Regions from separate parts of the Actinocorallia herbida genome, predicted to be linked through region 3. Evidence: riboswitches for the same ligand, from Rfam matches in the RefSeq annotation. Region 3 holds a riboswitch; each other region holds the start of a gene.
The links. A riboswitch is a leader RNA that binds a small molecule or an ion and turns the genes downstream of it on or off. The one in region 3 is predicted to bind cobalamin.

Region 1 (9,412 bases), 7.8 Mb from region 3:
CCCGGACGCGACCACGATCCTGCTGGAGCAGAACTACCGCTCCACCCAGACGATCCTGTCGGCCGCCAACGCGGTCATCGAGCGCAACGGCGACCGCAAGCCCAAGCGCCTCTGGTCCGACCAGGGCGAGGGCGAGAAGATCACCAGCTACGCGGCCTCCAACGAGCACGACGAGGCCGCGTTCGTCGCGAACGAGATCGACAGGCTCGGCGACGAGTTCGCCGTGAAGCCCGGCGACGTGGCGGTCTTCTACCGGACCAACGCCCAGTCCCGGGTGTTCGAAGAGGTCTTCATCCGGGTCGGCCTGCCCTACAAGGTCGTCGGCGGCGTCCGGTTCTACGAGCGCAAGGAGATCCGGGACCTCCTGGCCTACCTCCGGGTGCTGGCCAACCCCGAGGACACCGTCTCGCTGCGCCGGATCATCAACGTGCCCAAGCGCGGCATCGGCGACCGCGCCGAAGCCTGTGTCGAGGTGCACGCGGCCCGGTCGCGGATCTCGTTCTGGCAGGCGCTGCGCGAGGCCAAGACCGTCCCGGGCCTGGCCACCCGCTCCCTCAACGCGATCAACGAGTTCGTCGCGCTGCTGGACGAGCTCCAGGCCATGGTCGCCGGGCACGGCCCCGCCGAGATCGTCCAGGCGGTGCTGGACAAGACCGGCTACCTGGCCGAGCTGCGGGCGTCCAAGGACCCGCAGGACGAGACCCGCGTCGAGAACCTCCAGGAGCTGGAGAACGTCGCGCGGGAGTTCGAGGACCTGTTCGCCGAGGGCGACGCCGACCGCGAGGAGGCCGACGCCCAGCCGCCGAACCAGCTGACCGCGTTCCTGGAGCGGGTCTCGCTGGTCGCCGACTCCGACCAGATCCCCGACGACGGCGCGGGCGTGGTCACCCTGATGACCCTGCACACCGCCAAGGGCCTGGAGTTCCCCGTGGTGTTCCTCACCGGCATGGAGGACGGCGTGTTCCCGCACCTGCGGGCGCTCGGCAACCCCAAGGAGCTGGAGGAGGAGCGCCGCCTGGCCTACGTCGGCATCACCCGGGCGCGGGAGCGGCTGCACGTCTCCCGGGCGCAGATGCGCTCGTCGTGGGGCGCGCCGCAGTCGAACCCGGTCTCGCGGTTCCTCAAGGAGATCCCGCCGACCCTGCTCGTCGAGAAGGCCGCGGAGCCGATCACGGCGCCCGCGCTGGCGTCGGCGGCCTCCCGCGCGGGGGCGCGCTCGCCCGGCAACCGCGCGGTGCCGAACCTCGCCGTCGGCGACCGCGTCACGCACGACAAGTACGGGCTCGGCACCGTCGTGGCGGTGGACGGCGTCGGCGACAAGGCCGCGGCGTCCGTCGACTTCGGCAGCGGCGAAGGGGTCAAGCACCTCGTGCTGCGCTGGGCCCCGATCGAGAAGCTGTAACGCCTCAGCCGCAGGTGGTCGCGAGGGAGTCCGGCTCGGCCGGCTCCGTCGCGGTCGCCTCGGCGGCCGGGGTCTCCGGCGCGGTCGTCGCGGCGGCCGGGCCGACCACCGCGGTCGGCTTCTTGGCCGGGGCCGGCTTGGCGGCCAGGGTCTCGGTGACCTTGGCGCGGATCAGCTCCCAGTCCGGGTAGGCGGTGCTGATCAGCGGCGGGACGAACTGGACGCTCCGCACGTCCTTGCCGCGGATCTTCTTCGACAGCCTGATCAGCCCGGGCAGCGCGTTGGACGGCAGGTCGGTGGAGACCGCTCGCTTGGCGGCGCCCGCGATGCCGTGGAACCTGGTGAGCAGCGTGCCCGGGTCGGCCTGCTGGGACAGCGCGTAGAGCAGGCACTTCTGCCGGCCCATCCGGTTGTAGTCGTCGCTGTTGGTGCGGGTCCTGCCGAACCACAGGGCCTGCTCGCCGGTGAGGATCTGGTCGCCCGCCGGGATGCGGCCCTGGCTCTGCTTGCCGTAGACCAGCTCCTCGGCAACGTTGATCCGGACCCCGCCGACGGCGTCGACGAGCTGGGCGAACCCGGCCATGTCCACCATCACGTAGTAGTCCACCTGGAGGCCGAGGACGCCCCCGACGGTGTCCTTGAGCAGGTCGGGGCCGCGTTTCCCGTCCGCGACGCCCGGGACGATGTCCGGGTGGTCCTCGGCCCACTGGAAGACCTCGTTGAGCAGGCCGGGGCTGCCCGCCCCGTCGCCCTGGAAGCCGTCGGGGAAGGCCGCCTGCGACACCGGGGTCGGCATCGGCACGTCCTCGAGGTTGCGCGGGAGGCTGAACAGCGTCGTGGTGCCCTTGCGGGTGTCGATGCTGGCGACCGTCATGCTGTCGGTCCGCACCCCCGGCCGGTTGGGCGCGGCGTCGGCGCCGATGAGCAGCAGGTTGATCCGGTCCACCCCGTTGAACGGGTTCTTCTTGGTGCCCTTGGCGAAGACGTCGTTGACGAGGTCCTGGGAGACCCGGGTCAGCTCGACCGCGTAGGCCAGCGGAGCGGCGACGGCGAGGCACAGCACGATGACGAACCCGACGAGCACGGGACGGCCCGTCGACACCAGCTGGTAGGAGCGCACGATCACCGCCGCCCAGATCGCGCCGGTCGCGACGATGCCGACCCGCAGCACGTTCAGCCACTGCGGCTGGACGAACCACTCGGTCGCGTCGTCGGCGAGCGGCCCGACCAGCACGAGCACGCCGACGGCCAGGGCGACCTGGAGCGCCAGCAGCAGCGCGCCGACCACCCGCCGCCCGGTCAGGAAATGGGCGGTGCCCCACGCCGCGGCGGAGGCCAGGGTGATCCAGATCGTGCGCTTCATCCCCGCCAAGATACCTTCGCCATCGGTCACGCTCCCGAACAGTAGATCAATAATGAAGACGTCTGACGGGGACGAAATGTTTGCCTTTCGGCCGAACCGCCCGATCTTCGTTCCCGAGCGTGAACCCCCGCGGCGGCTTCTGGAGAGAACATGACGTGACAGTTCTCCGAACACCTCCCGAGTCCCAGGACCCGGCCGAGCCGCCCCCCGAAGCGGCCGGTCCCCCGCGATCCGCACCGGCGGACCCGGCCATGTCCGACGCCGCCCTCATCGTCGCCTCCGCGGACCGACCCGAGCTGTTCTCCGGTCTCTTCGCCCGGCATGCCAACACCCTCTACCGGCACGTATCCCGACGAATCGGTCCGGAAGCCGCCGAGGACGTCGTCGCCGAAACCTTCCTGACCGCCTTCCGGAAACGGGCACGGTACAACTCCGCCTACCCCGACGCGCGGCCCTGGCTGTACGGGATCGCGACCCGGCTCGTGGCCCGCCACCGGCGCGACGAGATCACCCGATACCGGGCACTGGCCCGCACCCACGCGGAGTTCTCCGCGCCCGCCGACGACGAGCGCGTGGTGATGGATCTCACAGCCACCGCGGCCGGATCGGCGCTCGCCGCGGCCCTCGCCGGACTCGCCACCGGCGACCGCGACGTCCTCCTGCTCGTCGCCTGGGCCGACCTCACCTACGAGGAGACCGCCCGCGCCCTCGGCATCCCCGTCGGCACCGTCAGGTCCCGGCTGAACCGGGCCCGCCGCAAGACCCGCGCCGCCCTCGGCGGCAACCCCCTGACCGACCCGGACGAGGAGTGATCCCGATGGACGACCTGAAGCACCTGCGCGACCTCGGCCGCAGCCTCGAACACACCCCGCCGCCCCTGTCCGCCCCCGAGTTCACCGGCCGCGTCCGCCGCCTCCCGTCCCCGCGCGGCTGGCCCGCCCTGGCCGTCGCCGCCGCCGCGACCGCCGCGATCATCACCGTTCCGACCGTCCTCTGGTCCGGCGGCGAAGGCGCGAGCAGCCCGCCGGCCTCCGCTCCGTCCGCGAACCCGGCGGTCACGGCCACGACCGCCGAGACCGACGACATGACCGCCGTGCCGGTGCCCTCCGAGATCCACGACCTCTTGGAAGCGGCGACGGACCCGGCCTCCTGGCCCGCCGAGAAGTCCGCGAAGGGCCCGCTCACCGTCACCTACGCGCAGACCGCGGACGGCTGCGTCCTGGGCTCGCCCCCCGACCCCACCGGCAAGCTCTGCGACTCCTCCGACGCCGCCCTGCCGTCCCCGAAGGACCCCTCAGGGGTCTGGGTCGTGCGGAAGGGACCTCAGCGCGCGGCGCCGGAATTCGAGGGCAAGGGGGACGGGACCTCGGTGGAGGACGTCATCGAGGAGCTCAAGGAACTGGCGATCGACATCGAGAAGGGGGGATCCGGGAAGGACGGGCTCGTCGAAGTGCAGTTCCGCAGGATCCAGCAGATCCTCGCCGCGACCCTGCGCCCGGAGGAAGGCCGCCGCAAGCTCATCGACGCGCTCGGCGCCCTGCCCGGCGTCAAGACCACCGAGAACGCGACCGACTGGATCGGCCGCTCCGCGACGTCGTTCGGGATCGACGGGTCCGACGGGGTGCTGCGGGAGATCTTCGTCGACCCGGAGACCGCCCATTACCTCGGCCTCCGCGAGACGAAGGGGCAGAAGGTGACGGACGGCTCGGCCGTCCTCGACCTGGCTCCCCCCGCGTAGCCGGGGCGGTCAGACGAGGCGGCGGGCGGCGGCCCAGCGGCTCAGCTCGTGCCGGTTGGAGAGCTGGAGCTTGCGCAGCACACTGCTGACGTGCGTCTCGACGGTCTTCACCGAGATGAACAGCTCCTTGGCGATCTCCTTGTAGGCGTAGCCGCGCGCGATGAGGCGCAGCACCTCGCGCTCGCGCGCGGTGAGCTGGTCGAGTTCGGGATCGGCAGCGGGGGCGTCGGTCGCACTGAACGCGTCAAGGACGAATCCCGCCAGGCGGGGGGAGAACACCGCGTCTCCCTCCGCCACCCGGCCGATCGCGGCGGTCAGCTCGGGGCCGGAGATGGTCTTGGTCACATAGCCGCGCGCCCCGCCCCGGACGACCCCGATGACGTCCTCGGCCGCGTCCGACACCGACAGCGCGAGGAACCTGGTGGTCTTGGACGGCAGGACCCGGCGCAGCACCTCGACCCCGCCGCCGCCCGGCAGATGGACGTCCAGGAGCACCACCTCGGGCAAGGTCGCCGCGATCACCGAGACGGCCGAGTCGACGTCGGCGGCCTCGCCGACGACCTCGATCTCCGGACCCAGTTCGGCGCGGACCCCGGTCCGGAACATCTGGTGGTCGTCCACCAGCACCACACGCGTCACTTCTTCAGCTCCAACCTGATCTCGGTGCCATCACCGGGGGCGCTGCGCACCCGGGCGGTACCGCCGTGCCGTTCCATCCGGCCGATGATCGAACCCCGCACGCCCATTCTGTCGGCCGGGACCCCTTCGAGGTCGAACCCCTTGCCCCGATCCCTGACGAAGATCTCCAGATCGTCGCCGGAGACCTCGGCGTAGACCGAGACGTTGGGGGCGCCGGAGTACTTGGCGGCGTTGACCATCGCCTCGCGGGCCGCCTGGATCATCGCGCCGATCCGGTCGTCGAGCGGGCAGTCGCCGACGCAGACCACCTCGATCGGGACGCCGTGCAGGTCCTCCACCTCGGCGGTCGTCTCCTGGACGGCCGCCGCGAACATCCGGGACGAGTCGGATTTGGGCTGGTACAGCCAGGCGCGCAGGTCGCGCTCCTGGGACCTGGCGAGCCGCGCGACCTCCTTCGGGTCGTGCGCGTTGCGCTGGATGAGGGTCAGGGTGTGCAGCACCGAGTCGTGGATGTGCGCCGCCACCTCGGCCCGCTCCTGCGACCTGACGCGTTCGGCGCGCTCCGCGTCGAGTTCCTGCCAGAGCTTCACCAGCCAGGGGGTGATCACGACGGTCACCCCGGTGAGGATGATCGCGGTGGCCAGCAGCACCTGCGGGATGTCCTGCGGGGACACCCGCTGCGCGAAGAACCCGCCGATCCCCGCCGTCACCAGCAGCGCGCCGAGGAGGCTGCGCCACCACATGCCCTGCGGCAGCGAGACGAAGCGCTCGCGCTGGTCGCGCCCCGCCTGCTGCCAGAGGATCACCGCGCCGATCCCGACGACCAGGACCGGCCACAGGGCGATCTGGGCCAGCCCCGACACCCCCGTCAGCAGCGAAAGGCCGCCGCCGAGGAGCGCGTAGGCGAGCAGCTGCGCCGGATCGCGCCTGCGCCGCTCCTCGTCGCGCGCGGGGGTGAGAATCCAGAACGCGGCATAGGCCGCGATCCCGTACACCCCCGCCGCGCCCAGCACCACGAACGCCAGCCGCACGACAACGGGCTCCAGCCCGAACTGCCCGGCCAGCCCCGCGCACACGCCGGCGAGCAACCTGCCGTCCCGGCGGCGCTCCAGCCGGACGATGCCCTCTGACCCCATCCCCCGATTCCACACCCTCCACGGCCCGCGCGCATCGGGGAACCACCCCCATTCCCTCTCAGGGTCGCGTCAGGGTGGCCCGGAGCCTCCTGATAGCTTCGCCGGGCCAGTCGCGCCCGTTCTGCACGGGCCAGGGAATCCGGTGCGAATCCGGAGCTGACGCGCAGCGGTGAGGGTGACGGGCACGGCATCAGGCCACTGGGGAGCGATCCCCGGGAAGGCGCCGTGTCCGGCGGAACCCGAGTCCGAAGACCTGCTGGCGGCCTCCTCCGGGAGGCGTCCCCCGTACGGACGGGCTCCGCGCTTGAGCCCTCGACGCCAGAAGGATCACCGTGCCCTTCGCACGCCCCACCGCCTGCCTCGCCCTGCTCGCCGTCCTCGCCGCGGGCTGCGCCGTCGATTCCGGAAAGGCGGAGACCACCGCGTCCGGGCCGTCCGGCTACCCGCTCACCCTGGACAACTGCGGGGCGAAGACGACCGTCGAGGCCGCGCCGCGGCAGGCCGTCTCGCTCAACCAGGGCGTCACCGAGATCCTGCTGTCCCTCGGCCTCGCCGACCGGCTCGCCGGGACGGCGACCTGGACCGACCCACTGCCGGAAAGCCTCACCGGGGCCGACGCAGGCGTGCCGCGCCTCGCCGAGAACGCCCCGTCGTTCGAACGCGTCCTGGCCGCCGAGCCCGACTTCGTCGCCGCGTCCTTCGCCTCCACGCTCGGCACGGGCGGCGTCGCGGAACGGGACAGGTTCGAGCAGCTGGGCGTGCCGACCTACCTGTCGCCGTCGGACTGCGTCGGCAAGGACAACGGCGGCACCGGAGACGGGTCCCGCACCACCCCGCTGACCATGGACGCGATCTACGGCGAGATCCGCGACCTCGCCCGGATCTTCGGCGTCCCCGAGCGCGGCGAGGACCTCGTCGCCTCGCTCCGGGGCCGCCTCGAGGCCGCCGCGGACAGTGCCACCGGCGCGGACGTGTCGGTCATGTACTGGTTCGCCAACGCCGAGGCACCGTATCTCGCGGGCTGCTGCGGCGCGCCCGGCGTCATCACGAACGAGCTCGGGCTGCGGAACGTGTTCGACGACACCACCGACGAGTGGCCGCAGATCAACTGGGAGACCGTCGCGGAACGCGACCCGGACGTCCTGGTCATCGGCGACCTCACCCGGAGATCACAGACCGCCGAGACCGCGGCCAAGAAGATCGGGTTCCTTGAGGGCCACCCCGTCACGCGGGAGATGACGGCGGTCAAGAACCAGCGGTACGTGCTGCTCAGCGGGCAGGCGATGAACCCGACGATCCGGACGGTCGAAGGCGTCGAGCTCGTCGCCGAGGCGCTGCGCCGCTTCGGGCTCGCCGGGTGAGAGCCGCGCCGCGCGGACCCCTGCTGTGGACGGCGGGGGCCGTCGCCCTCGCCGTCTCGGTGGCGATCGCGATCACCATCGGCCCCGCCGACCTCACGGTGCCCGAGGTCGGGCGGGTCGTCGCGGCCCATCTCGGCTTCGGCGCGGCCGACCTCACGCCGATCCGGGACGGCATCGTGTGGGAGCTGCGCCTGCCCCGGACGCTCCTGGCCGCCGTCTGCGGGGCGGGCCTCGCGGTGTGCGGCGCGGTCATGCAGTCGCTGCTGCGCAACCCGCTGGCCGACCCGTTCGTCCTCGGCGTCTCCTCGGGCGCCTCGACGGGGGCCGTCCTCGTCGTCGTGCTCGGATTCGGCGGCGGCGTGCTGTCGGTCTCCGGAGGCGCGTTCGCGGGCGCGATCCTCTCGTTCGGGCTCGTCCTGCTGCTGGGCCTGCGGGTCGGCGGCAGCACCGACCGGGTGGTGCTCTCCGGCGTCGCCGCGATGCAGCTGTTCTCCGCGCTCACCTCGTTCATCGTCCTGACCTCGGCCGACGCCGAGACCACCCGCGGCGTCCTGTTCTGGCTCCTCGGCTCCCTCAGCGGCGCGACCTGGACCGACGTCCGGGTCTGCGCGGCGGTCCTCGCGGTCGTCCTCTTGATCTGTCTGAGCAACGCGCGCGACCTGGACGCCTTCGCGTTCGGCCAGGACGCCGCCGTGGCCCTGGGCGTCCGGGTCGCGCGGACCCGGATCGTGCTGCTGTGCGCGACGGCGCTGCTCACCGCGGCCCTCGTCAGCGCGGCGGGCGCGATCGGGTTCGTCGGCCTGGTCCTTCCGCACGCGACCCGCGCGCTCACCGGGCCCGGGCACCTCCGGCTGCTGCCCGTCAGCGCCCTGACCGGGGCGATCTTCCTGGTCTGGGTGGACACCGCGGCCCGGACCGCCTTGGACCCGCAGGAGGTGCCCGTCGGGGTGGTCACCTCGCTGATCGGGGTCCCGGCGTTCGTGATCATCCTGCACCGCACCTCGCGGCGCGGGGCCCGGTGACGTCCCGGGAATCAGGGTCGGGTCAGGGCTGTCCCGGATACCGCGGCGGGAAGGGGCAGGGGACCATGGGGGCATGACGACCGACAGGCTGGCCCGGGGGGCCGACGGACGCCTCGTCGCCGGGGTGTGCGCCGGGCTCGGCGGGTACACGCGGATCGACCCCCTGGTGTTCCGGATCGGGTGGGGGGTGCTGGTCTTCGTCACGTGGACCGCGATCCCGCTGTACATCCTCGCGGCGGTCCTGATGGCCGAGCCCGATGGCGGTCCGGGACTCGTCGAACGCAGTGCCCGGCGCGTCATGACCGGGTCCGCGGTGCTCTCGCTGCTCGGCGTGGCGCTCGCGGGCGGGGTCGTGCTCGACATCGTGCTCAGCGGGGCGACCGGCGGGCTCGACGCGGGCGTGCTCGGGGCGCTGATGATCGTGCTGCTCATCGGGATGATCGCGCAGACCCGGGGGGTCGACCTCGTCGAAGCGGCGCGGACCCTGCCCGACGGGCTGCGCGGGGAGCCCTTGGGCCCGGAGCCCGCCAAGGCGTCCGGCGCCGCCGGCGTCACGGGCGGCCCGCGCCCCGCCGCGCAGGCGGAGTGGATCGACCTCGCGACGCTGCGGCCCATCCCCGCCCGGCCGCTCGGCGGGATCGGCGTCGACCTGAGCGCGCCCGCCGCGGCCCCGGGAGCCGTTCCCGGGGCCGCGGTCCCGCCCCCCGGAGAGGTCAAGCGGCCCGCAGGAGCCACCTCGCCCTGCGGCCCG
Region 2 (9,412 bases), 3.0 Mb from region 3:
GATGACCTCAGCGCTCGGCTCCCTCGACGCGGACCTGTACTCCCACGGCAGCGCGATCATGAACACGCTCCAGCAGCTCGCCGGCGCCGCGGGAACCGCCCTCTTCATCACCATCATGACGATGAGCTCCACCTCATCCGCCGAATCCGGTACTGCCCCCCTCGCCGCACAGTCCACGGGAATCCAGGACGCCTTCCTCTGCGGCGCGGTCCTCGGCCTCCTCGCCATAGCGCTCTCCTTCCTCATCAAGCCCGTCGACAAGGCCCTCACCAAGGAAGTGGCGTTCCACTAGCGATCGTTACGGCCCCCGCGAGAATTTCTTCGCGGGGGCCGTCCCGTTCTCAGGACGCGGCCGGTCGCGCCGCGCTTCCCACGATCCTGGCGAACATCAGCATGTCCCGCCGCTCGCCGCCGACCTCGCCCCAGGACCGCAGCAGCCCTTCGCAGGTGAAGCCCGCTTTCTCCGCCGTCCTGACCGATCCGGCGTTCCACGGCTCGATGTGCAGCTCGACGCGGGCGGCGCCCAGGTGCGCCCCCGCCCATTCCGCCAGCGTCCCGACGGCCGCGGCCGCGATGCCCGACCCGCGCGCCGACGCCACGACCCAGTACCCGATCGACACCCGCCCGAGGTCCAGGTCGCGGATCCACACCCCGACGTGCCCGACCGTCCGGCCCCGCTCATCGACGATCGCGAACGGATAGCCCGTCCCGTCCTCCGCCCGTCGGAACTGCCGCTCGACGAACGCCCGCCCCGCCTCCTCGCTCCACTCCCGCGGCACCGTGGTGATGACCGGAATGTACGGATCCTCCGCCGCCTCCCGAAGCACCTCGGCGTCCCCGTACGCCCACTCCCGCAGCACCCGCTCCCCGAACCGGATCCGCGGCACCGCCAGCCCGCCCACCACGCCTCCCCCTCCGGAACGCCCCACCGCACGCGGAGACTACCGACCGGTCGGCGCCCGATGTGCTTCCAGTACTGGTAGAAGGCCATCTGCCGCGCGACTCCACCCGCGGAAACCGATGCGCGAACACCGCCAGAAAGTCCGAAAACTGCCGAGACCAAGCATCAACATCAACAACGACCACGGATCAATAAATACACGGAGGCACATATTGATCACCACCTGTCGTTGCAATGCTAGGCCACGTCCTGTGAATCTTGGTGTTCGGCTCGTCATGAGCTGACCGATGCCGCCTGGGCGAGGGTGGAGCCTCTTCTTCCCGTCCAGGCGGCTCGTGGTGGCCGGCGGCCGGATCGCCGGACGGTGTTGAACGGGATCTTGTGGAAACCGGCGTCGGGCTTCCGTGGCGGGGTCGCTGCATCGAACGGCTCAAGCAATGGCGCGCCATCGCCACCCGCCACGGCAAACCCGCCCACCACTGCCAAGCCGGGATCACCCTGGTCGGCGCACTCCTCTGGATCGACCGAGATCCACCGGACACTCTCTGGCCCGAGCGGCGCCCGCGCCGCCGCGGAAAGGCTCGGGCGGGGACTCGCGGCCGGGCCTTCGGTGGCGGTGCGGCCAGGAGGGGCGGGCCGCGGCGCGACGCCGGCCGCGCCGCTCGCGCCGTTGTCGCCCATCACCGAGACGCGCGCCCGCTCGTCGGCGTGCGCGGTCCGGTTCTGGAGCAGGACCGCGACCGGGCGCGAGTCGCCCGCGCCGATCGTGACGGTGCCCTCGGCCGGTGTCGCGGTGTCGCGGTGTCGCGGTGACGCCGTCGTGGCGACCTTCGCCATGAGAGGTCCTGCCTCTGAGGTCGAGGATCCTGAGCCGTGGGGAAGCAGGGCTCGTCGGCCGGTCGGGACCGGGCGGGGCGAGGGCCCGACGGCGTTGACGACGGAGGCCTCCGGCCGGGATATGTCATGATGTGGGCGTTATTGGCGAGCGGGGACTGAGGAAGCCGGTGTGAATCCGGCGCGGTCCCGCCACTGTGAACGGCGCGCCTGCCCGCCGTCCGAGAGGACGGGGACGGCGGCGAGCCGGAAGCCAGGAGACTCACCCGTCTCGCCTCCTCGCGACGTCTGGGGCGGATCTCCCCGGAGGGGAGTCGGCCTCGTGCCCGTGGAATGTGCCCGGAGCCTGCCGTGCAGGGTCACGGTGTGCCGTGACTGCTGCTGCGGCAGCCCGAAGATCGCCGGTGTCGACCACGACGCGCAGCTCGCCCGGCTGCGCGCCGAGGCCGAGGTCCGCGTGTCGGACTGCCTCGACGTCTGCGAACGCGCGAACGTCATCGTCGTCCAGCCCTCCGCCGAAGGCCGCGCCGCCGGAGCCCGCAACATCTGGCTGGAGTTCGTCAACGGCGCGGCCGCCACCGAGGACGTCGCCGCCTGGCTGCGCGCCGGAGGCCCCGGCGTGGCCCCCATGCCTCCCATCCTCGACCTCCACCTCTTCACCCCGCCCCGCCGCCGCTGACCTCGCGGGGTCCGTCACCGGCGCGCGCGTCCCTCGAGGAACTCGTCGATCGTCCGGTGCGCTCTCGTGCGCCCCGGCGCGCGGCCCAGGAGCAGCGCGTCGACCAGCAGCGGCGAGATGACCGAGGTGACGACGTCCTCGGCCTCGTCCTCCGGCACCGCAGCGTCGCCGAGCGCGGCGTGGAAGGGCGCCAAGAGGTCGGTGATGTAGCGGCGGCGCAGGTCGGCCACCGACGGATCGAGCGCGACCGCGGCGACGAGCGCCTGGAGCATCCCGCCGACGGGTCTGTCGCGAAGCCTGTCGCAGAGCCGGTCGACCTCGGCGTGCAGGTCGGTGCCGAGGTCCCCGGCCGGCTCGCGCGGGGTGAGCGGGGCGACGGCGACGAGCGCCTCCAGCACGGACCGCGGCGACGGCCAATGCCGGTAGACCGTCGAGCGGGAAACGCCGGTGACGGTGTGCAGTCGCTGCGGGGTCAGCGCGGCGGCGCCCTCGCTCAGCAGCAGCTCGAGGGCGGCGGTGAGGACGACGGCCGTGGTGTCCCCGGTGGGTCCCGTGGGGCGTCCTGGTCTGGTCACGAGGGTTAACACTACAACTTGTCCCGGAATTCAATTAACGGTACGTTCTGCACCGCAAACCCCTGGACGTGAAGGAGGGCCCATGCGCCCGCACGTGGAACTCGTCGACGAACGCGACCTCATCTGGCACCTTGCGGAGTTCCAGCACGCCACCGGTGCCGCCGAGCAGCGCAACCTCAGCTACGACGAAGAGGACGGGTCGGCCTCCCTCAAGGTCCGGTTCGCCTCCGACTGGTCGCGGCCCGCGGGCGTCCACAGGGCCGACACCGAGTGGTACGTGCTGTCCGGCAGCGTCACCGTCGGCGGCACCGTCCTGGGCGCCGGCGGATACTGGACCGCTCCCGCGGGCGTCTGGACGCCTCCCGTGTCCGCCGCCGAAGGGACCGAGATCCTCCTGTTCCGCGAGTACGGCGACTGGCACTTCGACCTCGCCGCGGAAAGCCTGCCGGGAGTCCGCGACGACCAGGCCCTCGTCGTCCTCGACACCGCGGCGATGCCGTGGATCGATGTCGCGGACGGCAGCCCCATGCGGTTCGACCTCGGCGGCACCCCCGTGCCCGGCCTCTACATCAAGCTGCTGCACCGGGACGAGAAGACCGGTTTCTACACACGGCTCATCAAGGCCAAGCCCGGCTGGCGTGAGGAGCCGCTCGCCCACCACCCGTGCAGTGAGGAGGCCTACTGCCTCGACGGCGGCTTCGACTACAACTACGGCAGGATGTGGCCCGGCACCTACTTCTGGCGGCCCGCCCTCATCCGGCACGGCGACTTCACCGCCGACGCCGAGCTCGGCTGCACCTGGATCGTCCGCTCCGACGCCGACCTCGTCGACTGGTACACCGACGATGCCCGCGTCGTCATGACCGGCGACCCGACGAACTGGGGCGACGGATTCCCGCAGAGCGTCGGTCCCCGGTACGTCGAGCCGGTCCGCTCCCGCAGCATCGGCCCCTGGCAGGATCCCTCCTACCAGTGACCCAGGTCCGGTCCCGGCCGGTACCCGCGCCCGCAGACCGGGTGCCGGGAGCGGTGGCCGGATCCCGTCGGCCTTGAGACGAGCTGGCCGCCCGGCGTCGCGGCGCCCGTCCCGGCGCCGTCGGGACGAACACAGCGAGCACCCTGCCGGGGCAGGGCGCTCGCTGTGTTCCCGGTCGGTCAGGCGAGGAGGGTCTCGCCCATCCAGCCGTCGGGGCCGCAACCCGGGGGCAGGGCGAAGACGGCGGAGCCGATCGTCGTCGTCCAGAGGTTGAGGAGGTCGGCCTCGGCGAGGCGCCGCTGGACGGGGATGAACTGCCGGGCGAGGTCGGCCTGATAGGCGGCGAACAGCAGGCCCGACTCGACCACGCCGTCGTCGGACAGGCCGTCGTCGTAGTTGTAGCCGTGCCGCAGCATTCGCTGGGCGGGGTCGTCGACGCGGGCCAGGCGGATGTGCGCGGCGGCGTCGATGACGGGGAGGCCGAAGCGGTCCGCGGCCTGGAAGTCGGGCTCGTCGTGCTCCTTCCGCCCCGTCAGAGGGGCACCGTCGGTGATCTTCCTGCCGATCGCGAACTCCTTGGCCGCCTCGTCGGCCTCATCCCATTTCTCGAGGTTCATCTGGATTCGCCGGAGTGCCACGAGGGTGCCGCCGCGCAGCCATTCCGGGCCGCTGGAGATCCAGACGGCCCGGTCGAGGTCGGTGGGCTGGACCGTGCCGTCGAGCTGGCCCATGAGGTTGCGCTGGGTCTGCCCGACCTCCTGGGACGATTCCGGCCTCCGGAAGCCCCGCTGGGTCCACTTCACCGTCGCGAACGCGCGGGCGTCCTTGGCGATGAGGCGGAGCGCGTGGGTGAGGGTGACGGAGTCCTCGCAGCGAAGCTGGACGAGCAGGTCGCCACCGGTCCACCGGTCTTCGAGCCGGTCGGTCCTGAAGGCGGGCAGCGCGGTGAGCGGCCGTTCGTGCTCGAGCTTCGCGGCGGTGAACAGGCCGGGGCCGAACCCGAACGTCACGGTCAGGCGGGCCGGGATCGCCGCGAGTTCCGGCTGCGCGTCGGCCAGGCCCGCCCGGCCCTCGGTGAGGCGGCGGGCGTCGTCGGTGAGCAGCCGCATCAGCCGGCCGAGGGCCTCGCGGTCGGTGCCCGGCCTCAGCTCGAGGCCGAGGAACACCGCGTGCGCCTGCGGGTAGGTGGAGACACCCGCTTGGTGCACGCCATGGAACGGCTCGCGCTCCGGGAGGCCGTTCGGGGCCGGGGTTTCCGGGCCTCCGCCGCGGCCCGCGAGGTGGCCGCCGGCGGCGGCGAGGGAGCCCGCCGCCACCGCCCCACCGACGAACAGGCCGCGCCGGGTCAGGGTCTGCCGGTCCATCAGTGGCCGCCGCCCGTGTAGTTCTCGTTGCCGCCCTTGAACTCCTTGGCGAGCGCGGTGAACTCGATCTTCGACCCGTCGGACAGGGTGAGGGTGAACGCGACCTCCGCACCGGCCTTGAGCGGCTCCTGCACGTCCATGAGCATGAGGTGGAGGCCGCCCGGCTCGAGCTCCAGGCTGCCGCCGGCCGGGACGACGAAGCCGCCCTCCTTCGGCTGCATCTGCATCTCGCCGCCGTCGCCGACGACCTCGTGGAGCTCGACCACGGCCGAGGCCGGGGTGGCGGCGGAGGCGACGGTGACGTCGGCGCCGGTGGTGTTCTTCAGCGTGCCGAAGGCCGCGGTCATGCCCTTGTCGACGATCTTGACCCATGGGTCGGTGACGGTGAGGGCGGCCGCGGGCGCCTGCGCCGAGGCGGTGGCCGACGGAGCGGAGGCGGCCGCCTCGGTGGTGGTGCCCTCGGCACCGCAGGCCGCGATCGGCAGGGCGAGGAGGCTGAGGGTGGGGACGATCAGACGCTTGTCCATGAGGAGATTCCTTGGGGGAGAAGTGAGGAAGGCCAGAGGGCCTCGGCGGCGACCTCGTGAAGGTCGCCGCAGAGGCGGCCGCCTCAGCCGTCCACCCGGGCTCCGCGCTTCTTGATCGCGCCGACGACGGCGTCGATGAGGAGGAAGGCGAAGAGGGTGCAGCCGAACAGGGGGATGAGCCAGGCGGCGAAGAGGGCGCCCGCCGCCAGGAGCGCGAGCAGCCGACGGGGCGCGCCGCGCCAGGCGCCGCGCGGGATCGGGCGGCCGAAGCCGTGCCTGCCGCGCCGCCACCACATCCGGTAGCCCAGGACGATCAGGACGATCAGCGAGAGCGCCAGCAGGGCCAGCAGGATCTGGTTGGCGAGGCCGAACAGGGCGCCCATGTGGGCGGAGATACCGATCGCGGTGAGCTTGGCGAGCGGTGGATGGTCCGCGAAGCGGAGGGTGTCCAGGACTTCGCCGGTCGTGGGGTCGAGGGCCTTGGAATCCTGCCGGATCGGCCATGCGCGGTCGGTCTGCTTGACCACGAACGCGTCGTCGGCCTTCGCGGGGTAGACGGCCTCTACCCGGCCGTCCAGATCGGCGGACGCGAGGATCGCGTCGAGGTCGACCGAGGAGGCGTGGTCGTGGCCGTCGCCGGCGGCGGAGCCGTGGTGGGCCGTGGTGGTGCCGGAGAGGGTCGGGGTGACGCCGTTGAGCTTGGTCTGCAGGACGTCGACGCGCTTTCCGGCGTTGGCCGACCAGGTGAGCCCGGTCGCGGACAGGAACAGGAACCCGACCGCCGCCCAGATGCCGACGGTGCCGTGCAGGGACAGGGTGCGCTTGCGGCCCTTCGCCTTCAGATCCGGGACGGCGAGGTCGCGGCGGCGCCTGCGTGTGCGGGAGATCCACAGGACGAGGCCCGCGAGGACGACGACCCACAGCCAGGACGCGGCGGTCTCGCTGTAGTAGCGGCCGGGCTCGCCCAGGTGCAGGTGGCGGTGCAGCTGGGAGATCCAGGCCCGGAACGGGGTGGCCTCGGACCCGCCGTAGACGACGAGTTCGCCTTTCACCTCGCCCTTGTACGGGTCGACGTAGACGGCGAGCCGTTCCGACTCGCCGAGGCCGGGGGCGTCCATGAGGACACGGGTGGTGGCCCCGTCCTCCACCGACGGCCGGACGGCCAGGACCGTCGCGGTGGGCTTGGCGGCCCGGGCGGCGTCGACCTGCCGCTGGACGGGCAGGCGGTCCCCGGAGACGGGGACGGCCAGCCGGTCGGCGTAGATGATCTTCTCGGCCTGCCAGGAGCACGCGTAGAGCAACCCGGTGACGGCGGCGACGAGCAGGAAGGGCGCGATGAGCACGCCCGCGTAGAAGTGCAGGCGCAACGCGAGCGCCTGGAGCCCGCCGACGGAGGCGGGCCTGGTGGACCGCTCAGCCGCAGGCTGGACGGGCGTGGGGGAGTGCACGGACAACGAAGGTCTCCATGGCGGTCTCTCATGGCGCGCGGGCACCCGGCCACACGGCCATGGGCCTCCGGCATGCGCGCCGAAGGCCTGACAAAAGGGGAAAGGTCAGAGAGAGAACGCCGCGGGCGGCCCGCGCCGGGAGACCTCGGTGACGACCGCCACGGAGACGCGCACCATCACCGGAGCCGGCACCGGCGCCTTGCCGAACGGGGTCGCCGGGAGCACGGGCCTGGGCAGCCGGAGGATCCGGGCCCCGAGGCGCCGGACGAGGGAGCAGAAGAGCTCCTCGCCCCGGCGCAGCCAGGCCGCGGACAGGAGCGCCACGATCACGTGGCTGAGCAGCATCGAGCCGTGCGTGTGGTCCATCGTGACCAGGCCCGACCCGTCGAGGGCCTCGACCGCCGCCGGGGGATACAGCTCGCCGAACAGCGTGTGCAGCCCGTACTGGGCCGCGAAGGTCGCCGGAAGGATCACGCCCATCCCGCGCTCCCGCCCGACGAGCAGGAACGCCCCGGCCGTCAGCGCGAGCACCGCCGGCGCGAACGCCCCCGGCCCGATCAACGCCCCGCCGCCGTACCAGTGCGCCCCGGCCGAGATCACCGTGCACACCGAACCGAACCCCGTCGCGCGCAGCAGGCGCAAACCCCAGTCCGGTCGCACCCGCCCATTATGACGACCCCGCGGCCCCCGTGGCCCCCGCACACCGAATCCTCCCCCCGAAGCACCTGGTCCGCGCCGCCCGTCGGCGCACCGAACACGACCCGGATCACTCAAGCCCGCAGCCCACCTCCCGCATGCCTGATGTCCCGGTGGAACCCGGGACCCGAAAAGGGACGTGGGCCCCGGGCCCGCCCAGCGCGGCGTGCCTAGGGTCGGCGCAGCGGAGCGGACATGTGCGGAGGCGAGGGGTGCCGATGTCGATCGAGCGCGGATCGAGCGGGGGGCGAAGGGCGGCGGCGTTCCTCGCCGTGGCGCTGCCGGTGTCGGCGGTGCTCACGGGAGGCGCGCCGAGCGCCGTCGCCGCGGAGTCCGACACGGTGCGGCGCCTCGTCCACTACCGGTTCCAGGACGCGGCGGGCAGGTGCCTGACCAAGAGCGCCTTCTTCGGCAAGGCCGCGATCGCCGCCTGCGACGGGAGCATCTCTCAGATCTGGGAGATCGAGTGCAACGCCGCGACGGGAACCCCCTGCACGTCGGTGCTCAACATCTCCGCGTTCAACCCCGACGGCCCCGACCGATGCCTGCGCCGCGCGGACGCCACCGCGCAAGTCCCCACGGTCACCAGTTGCAGGTTCTGGTCGTGGCGCACCGAGTGGTCCCCCGACTTCAACCGGCTCCTGCTCGTCAACCTCGACGGACCCGGCAACGTCCCCGCCTACCTGGGCGCGGCAAGCCTGTCCGGTGTCCTCTCTTATGCCACCTTCTCGGAGATCCCCGGCGAAGCCCACCAGTGGCGGGCCCTCGCTGCCTCCTGACCCCGCAGCCCCCGTTCGCCCCTGCGGACGGGGGCTGCGGCGCACCTGCGGTGGGGCAGGGCGGCGGGCGCCTCGGCGGCGGCCCGCCTGCGGCGCGTGACGGTCGGGGAGGACAGTGCGGCGGGAGGCTTGGCGGTGGCCCTCAGGTTCTGTGGGGTTCGAGGTTCTTGAGGTAGTCCGTTAGGCGGATTCCGGCTTCGAAGGCGAGGTCGGCGTCGGGTTCCGGGTCGAGCCACAGCTCGGAGATCCGACGCCAGGCCGGTGGTCCGAGGAAGGGGCCGACGACGGGTTCGGCGCCGAGTGCCGGACGCCACCGGTCCTCATGGTCGAGCAGGCGCCGGAGCACCGCCTCGTTGTCGGCCGGCTTGGGATGCTCGGTGTGGAAGCCGATCTCCAGTGCCTGCTCGCGGGCGTCCTCGACGAGATCCGCCCTGATCAGCTGGGCTTCGTAGTGCTCCTTGGCGGGGGCGGGATCTCCGAACCACACCTTGACCCCGTTGCGGTGCACGACGAGGCGGAGCGGCCCCAGATCGCGTGGCGCGGCGCCGCGCACGACCTCGCCGACGTGTTCGAAGAAGTCGGGTTCCATGGCATCGCTCCCTTCGGCCGGGTCTCCCGTCAGGGTACGGAACC
Region 3 (9,412 bases):
CCCGCGCCGCCCCGAGGACAAGGCGCGCACCGTGCTCGCCTGCGCCCGCGCCGCGGTCCTCGCCTACGGCCTGGGCCGCGCCGAGGACGCCGACCGGGTTCTGTCGGTGGCGCTGGAGACCGTCGGCATGCCCGCCGCGCGCCAGCGGCTGCTCGCCCAGCGGGCCGCGTTCGCGGTGCACCGCGCCGCCAACCGCGAGGCGTTCGACCTCGCCGACGACGCCGCCGAGCTGAGCGACGCCGACCCCGCGATCCGGACCAGGATCGACACCGTCGAAGCCGTCACCGCCGCGCTCACCGGGCAGGCGACCGCCGCGCTGGAGAAGGTGCGCGCGGGCCTCCGCCACGTCGAGCACTGGCACGAGCAGGCGCCGGAGTCCGGCCCGCTGCTGGAGTTCGCGCGCGCGTGGGTGTGGATCAGCGTCGGCGACCTGGACGCCGCGGCCGAGCACGGCACCCCGTCGGACGATCCCGTCGCCAGAGCCGCGACCCGCGCGCGGGTGCTGCGCGCCCGCGGCCAGGTGCACGCGGCGCTGCGCGAGGGCTGGGACGGCGCGCGGATGCTGGAGCGCGGCAGATCGCTGTTCGCCGGGCCCTGCCTGGGCGAGCTCGCGCACTCCGCGGCGCTCGCGGGCGACCTGGCCACCGCCCGGCACGCGCTGGCCGAAGCCGACCGGCGCGCCCTGCCGACGCTGCGCGCGCTGTGGTTCCCCGTCGCCCTCGCCCGCCCCTGGCTGCTGGTCGCCCAGGGTGCGACCGGCGCGGCGGTGCACGGGCTGCTGGACGCGGCGGCCGCGGCCGAGGCGCTGGAGCTGCGGCCTTACGCGCTCACCGCCTTGCACGACGTCGTGCGGCTCGGCGCCGCGGGCGTCGTCGCAGACCGGCTCGCCTACCTCGCCGAGGACGCTGAGGGCGACCTCGCCGCACTGTGCGCCAGGCACGCCGAGGCGTCGGCGGCGGGCGACTGGTCGGGGCTGATCGGGGTGTCGTTCGAGTTCGAGGAGCTCGGCATGGCGCTGCACGCGGCGGAGGCCGCGGCGCAGGCCGCCGAGGTGCACTGGGACAAGCAGCAGGCCGCCGCGGCCGGGACCAGGGCGTGGGTGCTCGCGCAGCGCTCCGACCAGGTCCGCACGCCCGCGCTGCGCACCGCGGCCGTGCCCGACCTCAGCCGCATCCAGTACGAGATGGCCGAACTCGTCGCGGCGGGCCGGACCGAGCCGGAGATCGCCGAGCAGATGGCGATGCCGGCCAAGACCGTCGCCGAGCAGATCGCCGAGATCTGCACCCGGCTGGGCGTCTCGGGGCCGGAGCGGCTCGCGGTCCTGCTGGCCCCGCCGGTCTGACGCGGCGCGCCGGGCGGAGTCGTGCCCGCCCGGCGCGCAGCGTCCGGATCAGGCGGGTGCGGGCAGGGGTTCCGCCGCTTCGGCGGGCGCCGCGGCGCGCAGGCCGAGGAGCCCGAAGCCGACGCCGAGCGACGTCCAGAGGATGACGGCCGAGGCAGCCGCCAGGATCCGGAAGTCCCACAGCAGCTCCGGGGGCACCGGAAGCGCGTCGGGGTTGGCGGGGATGAGGAAGAGCACCGCGAGCCCCGCGACCGGCACCGCGCCGGTCGCGAGCTGCCTGACGTGGTCGGGCCTGGCCCGCAGTGCCGAGTGGACCCGCCACGCGACGAACATCGCGGCGAGGCCGAGGACGATGGCCGCGGCCCAGGACAGCGTCCGCTGCTGGAGGGTCCCCTCGTCGCCCACGCCCGGCGGATTGGCCGGGTAGCGGATGAACGGGAGGAGCCAGTAGCCCGTGAAGGCGGCTCCGGCGAGCGTCAAGGAACGCTGCCAGGGGCGGTCCGCCGACGTACGGCGGAAGACGGCCCAGTAGACGGCGGCGAAGATGATGCCGAAGGCGATGCCCGCCCCTACCGAGGCAAGGATGAGGCCGAGGTGCTGCTCGGAGCGGGTGAACACCTCCTCGGCGTGTTCGTGGACGCCTGCGGCGGCCGCTTCCGCGGCCGATCGCTCGCCTTCCAGTTCCACCGCCCGGTCCATGACCGGCTCGGCGACGAGGAAGGCGAAACCGCCCGAGATCAGGCCCGCGAGGGCACCGGCGAAGACGCCCCGGCCGAGGAGCCGGGGGAGGAGATCGGCGGCCATCAGTGGCAGGGCGCGCCGAAGAGGTGCCGGCCGTCGTGCGCGAGTTCGTGCAGGACGGTCTGCGGGGCGAAGAAGAGGGCGTAGAGGGTGGCGAACGCCGCGAGAAGGGCGATCGCGAGGAACACATAGGTACGGAGATCGCTTACGGCCGCGGGCTGTGCGCCGATTACCGCCGTCGTCTCGGGAGTGTTCATGGTTCTCCTTACGGGGTGCCTCGCCCCGGATCAGGGAGGACGACGGGTCAGTGTTCTGACTCTCCGGCCGCGGCCGGATCACAGTGGCGGGACCGTCCCGGACTCTCACCGGGTTCCTGCACACCGTCGCCTCTGTATGTACTTGTCCCCTGGAGGGTGCTCTTTCGCAGGGCCGCCCGTCAAGCCGTGCCCTTCCCGGCGTCTCGGGAGGTGTCTTGAAATGTAAGACGGATGCCCGATGCATGAGACGGATGCACTAGGATGCCGCCATGGCATCCCGCAACATCCGACTCGCAGTCGTCGCAGGTGACGGCATCGGCCCCGAGGTCGTCGCCGAAGGCCTGAAGGTCCTCGATGTGATCGCCGGTCAGTACGACCTCGCGATCGAGAAGACCTCCTACGATCTCGGAGCCGCCCGGTGGCACCGGACGGGCGAGGTCCTCCCGGACTCGGTCCTGGAGGAGATCCGCGGGCAGGACGCCATCCTCCTCGGCGCGGTCGGCGACCCGACCGTCCCGTCGGGCACCCTGGAGCGGGGGCTGCTGCTCAAGCTGCGGTTCGCCCTCGACCACTACGTGAACCTCCGCCCGGTCAAGCTGTTCCCCGGCGTCGAGACCCCGCTGGCGGGCGTCACCCCCGAGGACATCGACATGATCGTCGTCCGCGAGGGCACCGAGGGGCCGTACACCGGCGTCGGCGGCGTGCTGCGCAAGGGCACCCCGCACGAGATCGCGACCCAGGAGAGCGTCAACACCGCCTTCGGTGTCGAGCGCGTCATCCGGTACGCCTTCCAGATCGCGGCCTCGCGCCCGCGTCGCAAGCTCACCCTGGTCCACAAGGACAACGTCCTCACCTTCGCCGGTGAGCTGTACCAGCGGATCTTGAAGCAGGTCGCCGCGGAGTTCCCCGAGGTCACCACCGACTACGTGCACGTCGACGCGGCCACGATGTTCTTCGTGAACAACCCGGCCCGCTTCGACGTGATCGTCACCGACAACCTGTTCGGCGACATCATCACCGACATCGGCGCCGCGATCGCCGGCGGCATCGGCCTCGCCGCGTCCGGCAACGTCAACCCGGACAAGACCGCCCCGTCGATGTTCGAGCCGGTCCACGGCAGTGCCCCCGACATCGCCGGGCAGAGCAAGGCCGACCCCACGGCCACCATCCTGTCCGTCGCGATGCTGCTGGAGCACCTCGGCCTGCCCGAGGCTGCGCGCAAGATCGAGCATGCGGTCGGTGCGGACCTCACCGAGCGCTCGGGTGCGCGTTCCACCCAGCAGATCGGTGACGACATCGCCAAGCGAGTAGCCGGGTAGGCGGCAGCCACCTGGCTCCGCCCGGAGGATCTTCGGGTGTCGGGACGGGCGTGCCGCGGACGCGGTGCGCCCGTTTTTTGGTTTCTCCGGTGTGCACCGCGTCGTCTGAAAGGTCCAGGTCGCGCGAACGTGAGACAGAGCACACAATGGAGAGCACCGGAGGATTTCCCGGTGTCCCGGAAGAGGTTTGGACAGACATGATCGAGTTCGCCGTCAAGCTCGCCGAGCAGCGCAAGTCCCCCGAGGAGCGGGAGGCGGTGCTGGCGGAGCCCGGGTTCGGGCAGGTGTTCACCGAACACATGATCACCATCGAGTGGGACACCGAGCGCGGCTGGCACGACGCCCAGCTCCGGCCGTACGGTCCGCTCTCCCTGGACCCGGCCACCAAGGTCTTCCACTACGCCCAGGAACTGTTCGAGGGCATGAAGGCCTACCGCCAGCCCGACGGCTCCATCGTCAGCTTCCGGCCCGAGGCCAACGCCGCCCGCTTCAACGTCTCCTGCCGTCGCATGGCGATGCCCGAACTGCCCGAGGAGACCTTCCTCGAGGCGCTGCGCCTGCTCGTCGACGCCGACCGGGACTGGGTCCCCACCCGCGAGGGCCACAGCCTGTACCTGCGGCCTTTCATCATCGCGACCGAGACGGGCATGGGCGTCAACTACCCGTCGCAGAAGTACCTGTTCTGCGTGATCGCCTCCCCGTCCGGCGCGTACTTCTCCGGCGCGATCAAGCCGGTCTCGGTCTGGCTGTCCACCGAGTACACCCGCGCGGCCCCCGGCGGCACCGGCTTCGCCAAGTGCGGCGGCAACTACGCCGCGGCCTTCGTCGCCCAGCAGGAGGCCGTCGCGCAGGGCTGCGACCAGGTCGTCTGGCTCGACGCCGCCGAGCACCGCTGGGTGGAGGAGATGGGCGGCATGAACCTCTTCTTCGTCTACGGCTCCGGCGCCGACGCGCGGATCATCACCCCGCCCGCCACCGGCACGATCCTTCCCGGCATCACCCGCGACTCGATCCTCCGCCTCGCCCCCGACCTCGGGATCAAGGTCTCCGAGGAGCCGATCAGCGTCGAGCAGTGGCGCGACGACGTCGCCTCCGGCGCCCTCACCGAGGTCTTCGCCTGCGGCACCGCCGCGGTCATCACCCCCGTGGGCCAGGTCAAGGGCGCCGACGGCCAGTTCACGATCTCCGAAGAAGGCGGCCAGACCACCCTCCGCCTCCGCGAGGAACTCGTCGGCATCCAGTACGGCAACCGCCCCGACCCCTACCAGTGGATCACGACCCTCGCCTGAGCTGTGTTCGCCGGCCCGACCTCCGGCCCTGGGGGCCTGCGGTCGGGCTGGTGATCGGGCGCTTTCGCGCCCTGGGCCGCCCCTTCGGCCCTTGGGGGCCTACGGGGCGGCCCAGGGGCGCCCGATCACGTGCGCGGCCGCGCCTGGCGGCGCTCCCTGGAAGACCGTCGGTGGGCTCACCTCGTGTGAAAACCGTTGGGGGGCTCGCCTCGTGTGAGCGGCCGCGCCTTCGGCGCTCTGTGGAAGAACCCGGCACGGGCTCTGTCCTGGGACGTCCGTCTCACGAGATGGACGCCGTGTGACATCCATCTCGGAATCTGAGATCGATGTGACGGGGTTGTAACACGTGTGGCAGACTGCGGAGCACTATGCGCTCCGGCCTGATCATTATCGGACGGCGCGTCGGCTAAAAGGACATCGCCGGCGCGCAGACCTCTCACGTCCCGTGAGGGGTTTTTTTGTTTCGCCGGACCTTCTGATCTGAGGGGCACCACCCATGAGCGACGGCTTCCACGTCTACGACACCACCCTGCGGGACGGATCCCAGCAGGAGGGCCTCAACCTGAGCGTCCAGGACAAACTGGTGATCGCCCGGCACCTGGACGCGCTCGGCGTGAGCTTCATCGAGGGCGGCTGGCCCGGCGCCAACCCCAAGGACACCGAGTTCTTCCGGCTCGCGCGGACCGAGCTCGACCTCAAGCACGCCAAGCTCGCCGCGTTCGGCGCGACCCGCCGGGCCGGGCTCAAGGCCGCCGACGACCCGCAGGTCGCCGCGCTGCGCGACTCCCGCGCCCCGGTCGTCACCCTCGTCGCCAAGGCCCACGACAGGCACGTCGAGCTGGCGCTGCGCACCACCCTCGCGGAGAACCTCGCGATGATCCGAGACACGGTCGCGCACCTGACCGCCGAGGGCCAGCGGGTCTTCGTCGACGCCGAGCACTTCTTCGACGGCTACAAGGCCAACCGCGCCTACGCCCTGGAGGCGGTTCTGGCCGCCGCAGAGGCCGGCGCCTCCGTCGTCGCCCTCTGCGACACCAACGGCGGCATGCTCCCCGACGAGCTCGCCGACGTCGTCCACGACGTGGTCTCCACCGGTGCCCGCGTCGGCATCCACTGCCACGACGACTCGGGCTGCGCCGTCGCCAACTCGCTGGCCGCCGTCCGGGCCGGCGCCACCCATGTCCAGGGCTGCGCCAACGGATACGGCGAGCGCTCCGGCAACGCCAACCTCTTCACCGTCGTCGGCAACCTCCAGCTCAAGCGCGGGATGGACCTCGTCAGTGACGCCCAGCTCGCCGACATGACGCGCATCGCGCACGCCGTGTCGGAGGTCACCAACATCACCCTCGGCTCCCAGGCCCCCTACGTCGGATACTCGGCGTTCGCGCACAAGGCGGGCCTGCACGCCTCGGCGATCAAGGTCGACCCTGACCTCTACCAGCACCTCGACCCCGCCCGTGTCGGCAACGACATGCGGATGCTCGTGTCGTCGATGTCGGGCCGCGCGTCGGTCGAGCTGAAGGGCAAGGAGCTGGGCTACGACCTGTCCGGCGAGAAGGCCGCCGAGGTCGTCACCCGGGTCAAGGACCTGGAGTCGCGCGGCTACACGTTCGAGGCCGCGGACGCGTCGTTCGAGCTGCTGCTGCGCGAGGAGCTCGCGGGCGCCAGGACCTCCTACTTCAAGGTCGAGTCGTGGCGCGTGATCGTCGAGCAGCGGCCCGACGGCACCCAGGTCAGCGAGGCGACCGTCAAGGTCCACGCCAAGGGCGAGCGGATCGTCGCCACCGGCGAGGGCAACGGGCCCGTCAACGCGCTCGACACCGCCCTGCGGGTAGCCCTGGAGCGGCTGTACCCCGAGCTGGCGACGCTGGAACTCGTCGACTTCAAGGTCCGCATCCTCGAAGGCTCGCACGGCACCGACGCCGTCACCCGCGTCCTCATCGACTCCTCCGACGGAAAGGCCGAATGGGGCACCGTCGGCGTCGGCGAGAACATCATCGCCGCCTCGTGGGAGGCCCTCGAGGAGGCTGTGACGTATTGCCTGCTCCGCGCGGGTTACGACGCCTCCTGAACTGGTAGAAATCTGATCATGCCGAAGGTAGCGGACAACCCGCAGCGCAACAGGTACGAGATCTTCACCGACGAGGGAGAGCTCGCGGGCTTCTCCACCTACTCGGTGCGGGACGGCGTGATCACCTTCCTGCACACCGAGGTCGACATGGCCTACGAAGGCCAGGGCCTCGGTGGCAGGCTCGTCAAGGGCGAACTCGAAGACTCCCGCGCCCGTGGCTTCAAGGTCGTCCCCCGCTGCCCGTTCGTCAAGGAGTACATGTCCCGCCACCCTGAATACGAAGACCTGAGGGCGTGATTTCCGCCCCCGCCTTCGGCGTGATTTCTGTCCCGCCTTCGGCGTGGCGGTGATCGGGCGCCGCAGATCCCGGCGCCCGCCCCTCCGGCCTGCTCTCCTAACGGCTCACAGGTCTCCGGGGCAGACGCCGGGGCGCCCGATCACACCGGTGTGATTCCTCATCAGGGCCCATGGCCCGCGGTCGCGCTGGAACCCGTTCAGCGGAATCCGCGTCATGGGGTGTGCCCGCGCCGCGGGCGATCGTGCCGGGCGCGGGTGTCTCCCCTTCTCCAGGGCTGAGTCGCACCCGCGCCGAGCGCGCGCCCGGCCCTTCACCTTTGGGCGAGCGGCGAGCGGCGAGCCCTAGAGACTCAAAAGCCAGCCATGTCGAGCCCGGCCCGCCTTGCGCCCGTCCAGGCCCGGCCCGCGCCGAGCCCCGCATGGGGGCGCGCCGACGGCGGCCCCCTCGCGACTCAGGCCCGTTCGTGTCGAGCCCGCGCCGCGTCGAGCGGTTCGGGTTCGGCGGTTCGGGTTGTTCGGGGGGCTTACTGGGGTTCGACCTTTTGGATGACCTCGAAGCCCCACAGTTCGGCGGCGGTGGAGGCTGGGCCGCCGTGGCCGTGGCCATGGCCGTGGCCGGTGCCCTGGGCGTCGGCGGCGGCCTTGGCGTGGCCCTGGGTGAAGGCGGCGCTCTTGGTCCAGTTCTCGAAGTCCTCCTGGCTGCGCCAGCGGGTGTAGACGAGGTACTTGTCCGTGCCGTCGGTGGGGCGCAGCAGTTCGAATCCCTCGAAGCCCTCCGACCCTTCGACGAGCCCGGCCCGTGCGCCGAACCGCTTCTCCAGTTCCGCGCCCGAGCCTTCGGGCACCGTCAGCACGTTGATCCGCACAACCGACATTCCGGCCTCCTCGCCGCCGCGCCGGCCCCGTGCCGGCGCACCGCCCCCACGCTATAGGCCCGGCCCGTCGAGCATCCGACGGCGCTGTGGACAACTCACCCCGAAGCCCGCAGGCCCGCGCGCTTGCGCGGCGCACCCTTGGGTCGCGTGACGGGAGGGTCTCCTGATGCCGATAGCGCTCAGGTGCCGGGATGTGCGCCGAATCCGTGCCCGAGACGGGGACGCGGGGCCGCGTCCACACGTTGGAAACGGCGGGAAGGACTTTCCGCTCTGGGACCCGCGAAGGTGGACGGCGCCGAACTCCGGATGGGCGAGCGGCGTCGGACTCCGTGGGACGGGTTGGGGAGGAGTCGGCGTGGGCGGCAAGAAGGATCGGGCGACGCGCAGGGACCTGCCGCTGCCGGGCAGGCGGGCGCGCGCGAGGGCCCGCCGCGAGACCGCGCAGGACGCCGTCGCTCCCGAGGAAGACGTCGAGGCGACCATCGCCGACCGTGCCCCCGAGACCGCGGGCACGGCCGAGACCCCTTGGGGGACCCCGGTCCCGCGCGCCGAGCGGACCGTCGTGGAGTCGGCGTCCGCCGCGGCGGCGCGGGAGGACGACGAACGGACGGTCGTGGACGCCCGGTTCGGCGAGGTGCGGCCGGACGACGCGGGGCAGACGATCGTGGACATGGCGGCGCGGAAGCGGGACGTGCCCGTCGCGGGCAGGAGCGGCGAAGGAGGGCCCGCCGACGCCAGGACGGTCGTGGACGCCCAGGGGACGGTGCCGAAGGCGAGGGTAAGCGAGGAGACCGTCGTAGACCGAAGGGCGCCCGCCGAAGCCGAGGCGCCCGGGGAGGGCGTGGGGCAGGCGCTTCCGGGGTTGCCGCCAAGGCCGCAGCCCGACGTGATGTTCGGCCCCGTCGTAGGGGCGGACGACGCGACGGGGCCGCAGCCTCCGCTGCCCGTCTTGATGGGCCTGCTCGGCCGTCCCCCCGCACAGGGCGATCCGCACGGGGAGACGCTGCGCACCCATGCGGACCGGCGCGTCCACCCGCCCATCTCGCCGGTCCTCGCCGAGGCGCTCTACACGCCTCCGCGTCCCAAGCGGAAGATCGGCCTGGTCATCCCCGGGGTGATCGCCACGGGCCTGCTCGTCATCGGGGCCGTCGCGGCCCTCATCTGGCCGGAGACGGCCCAGGGCCCGCGGCGCACACCTGCGTCCGGCCTCGCCCCGACGGT

Region 1: it holds a riboswitch for cobalamin, as region 3 does, so the genes downstream of both, EDD29_RS38845 (ABC transporter substrate-binding protein) here and EDD29_RS03995 (CbtB domain-containing protein) in region 3, are expected to answer to the same signal.
Region 2: it holds a riboswitch for cobalamin, as region 3 does, so the genes downstream of both, EDD29_RS17475 ((2Fe-2S) ferredoxin domain-containing protein) here and EDD29_RS03995 (CbtB domain-containing protein) in region 3, are expected to answer to the same signal.

What each region holds. Positions count from the first base shown of each region.
Region 1 covers NZ_RJKE01000001.1:8,560,157-8,569,568, forward strand. The annotation lists gene pcrA (DNA helicase PcrA) at 1-1,402, shown strand, start outside; gene EDD29_RS38820 (LCP family protein) at 1,407-2,765, opposite strand; gene EDD29_RS38825 (RNA polymerase sigma factor) at 3,017-3,577, shown strand; gene EDD29_RS38830 (hypothetical protein) at 3,583-4,503, shown strand; gene EDD29_RS38835 (LuxR C-terminal-related transcriptional regulator) at 4,513-5,142, opposite strand; gene EDD29_RS38840 (ATP-binding protein) at 5,139-6,278, opposite strand; cobalamin riboswitch at 6,369-6,553, shown strand; gene EDD29_RS38845 (ABC transporter substrate-binding protein) at 6,611-7,639, shown strand; gene EDD29_RS38850 (FecCD family ABC transporter permease) at 7,636-8,661, shown strand; gene EDD29_RS38855 (PspC domain-containing protein) at 8,735-9,412, shown strand, end outside.
Region 2 covers NZ_RJKE01000001.1:3,763,099-3,772,510, forward strand. The annotation lists gene EDD29_RS17460 (MDR family MFS transporter) at 1-292, shown strand, start outside; gene EDD29_RS17465 (GNAT family N-acetyltransferase) at 342-902, opposite strand; gene EDD29_RS48105 (hypothetical protein) at 1,206-1,868, shown strand; cobalamin riboswitch at 1,858-2,016, shown strand; gene EDD29_RS17475 ((2Fe-2S) ferredoxin domain-containing protein) at 2,058-2,414, shown strand; gene EDD29_RS17480 (TetR/AcrR family transcriptional regulator) at 2,429-2,989, opposite strand; gene EDD29_RS17485 (DUF4437 domain-containing protein) at 3,072-3,965, shown strand; gene EDD29_RS17490 (Dyp-type peroxidase) at 4,145-5,329, opposite strand; gene EDD29_RS17495 (copper chaperone PCu(A)C) at 5,329-5,856, opposite strand; gene EDD29_RS17500 (PepSY-associated TM helix domain-containing protein) at 5,940-7,304, opposite strand; gene EDD29_RS17505 (hypothetical protein) at 7,410-7,964, opposite strand; gene EDD29_RS17510 (hypothetical protein) at 8,219-8,779, shown strand; gene EDD29_RS17515 (hypothetical protein) at 8,922-9,368, opposite strand.
Region 3 covers NZ_RJKE01000001.1:809,273-818,684, forward strand. The annotation lists gene EDD29_RS03985 (AAA family ATPase) at 1-1,342, shown strand, start outside; gene EDD29_RS03990 (CbtA family protein) at 1,391-2,146, opposite strand; gene EDD29_RS03995 (CbtB domain-containing protein) at 2,146-2,340, opposite strand; adenosylcobalamin (AdoCbl) riboswitch at 2,343-2,486, opposite strand; gene EDD29_RS04000 (3-isopropylmalate dehydrogenase) at 2,610-3,659, shown strand; gene EDD29_RS04005 (branched-chain amino acid aminotransferase) at 3,857-4,948, shown strand; gene cimA (citramalate synthase) at 5,445-7,019, shown strand; gene EDD29_RS04015 (GNAT family N-acetyltransferase) at 7,038-7,316, shown strand; gene EDD29_RS04020 (antibiotic biosynthesis monooxygenase family protein) at 7,841-8,191, opposite strand; gene EDD29_RS04025 (cellulose binding domain-containing protein) at 8,547-9,412, shown strand, end outside.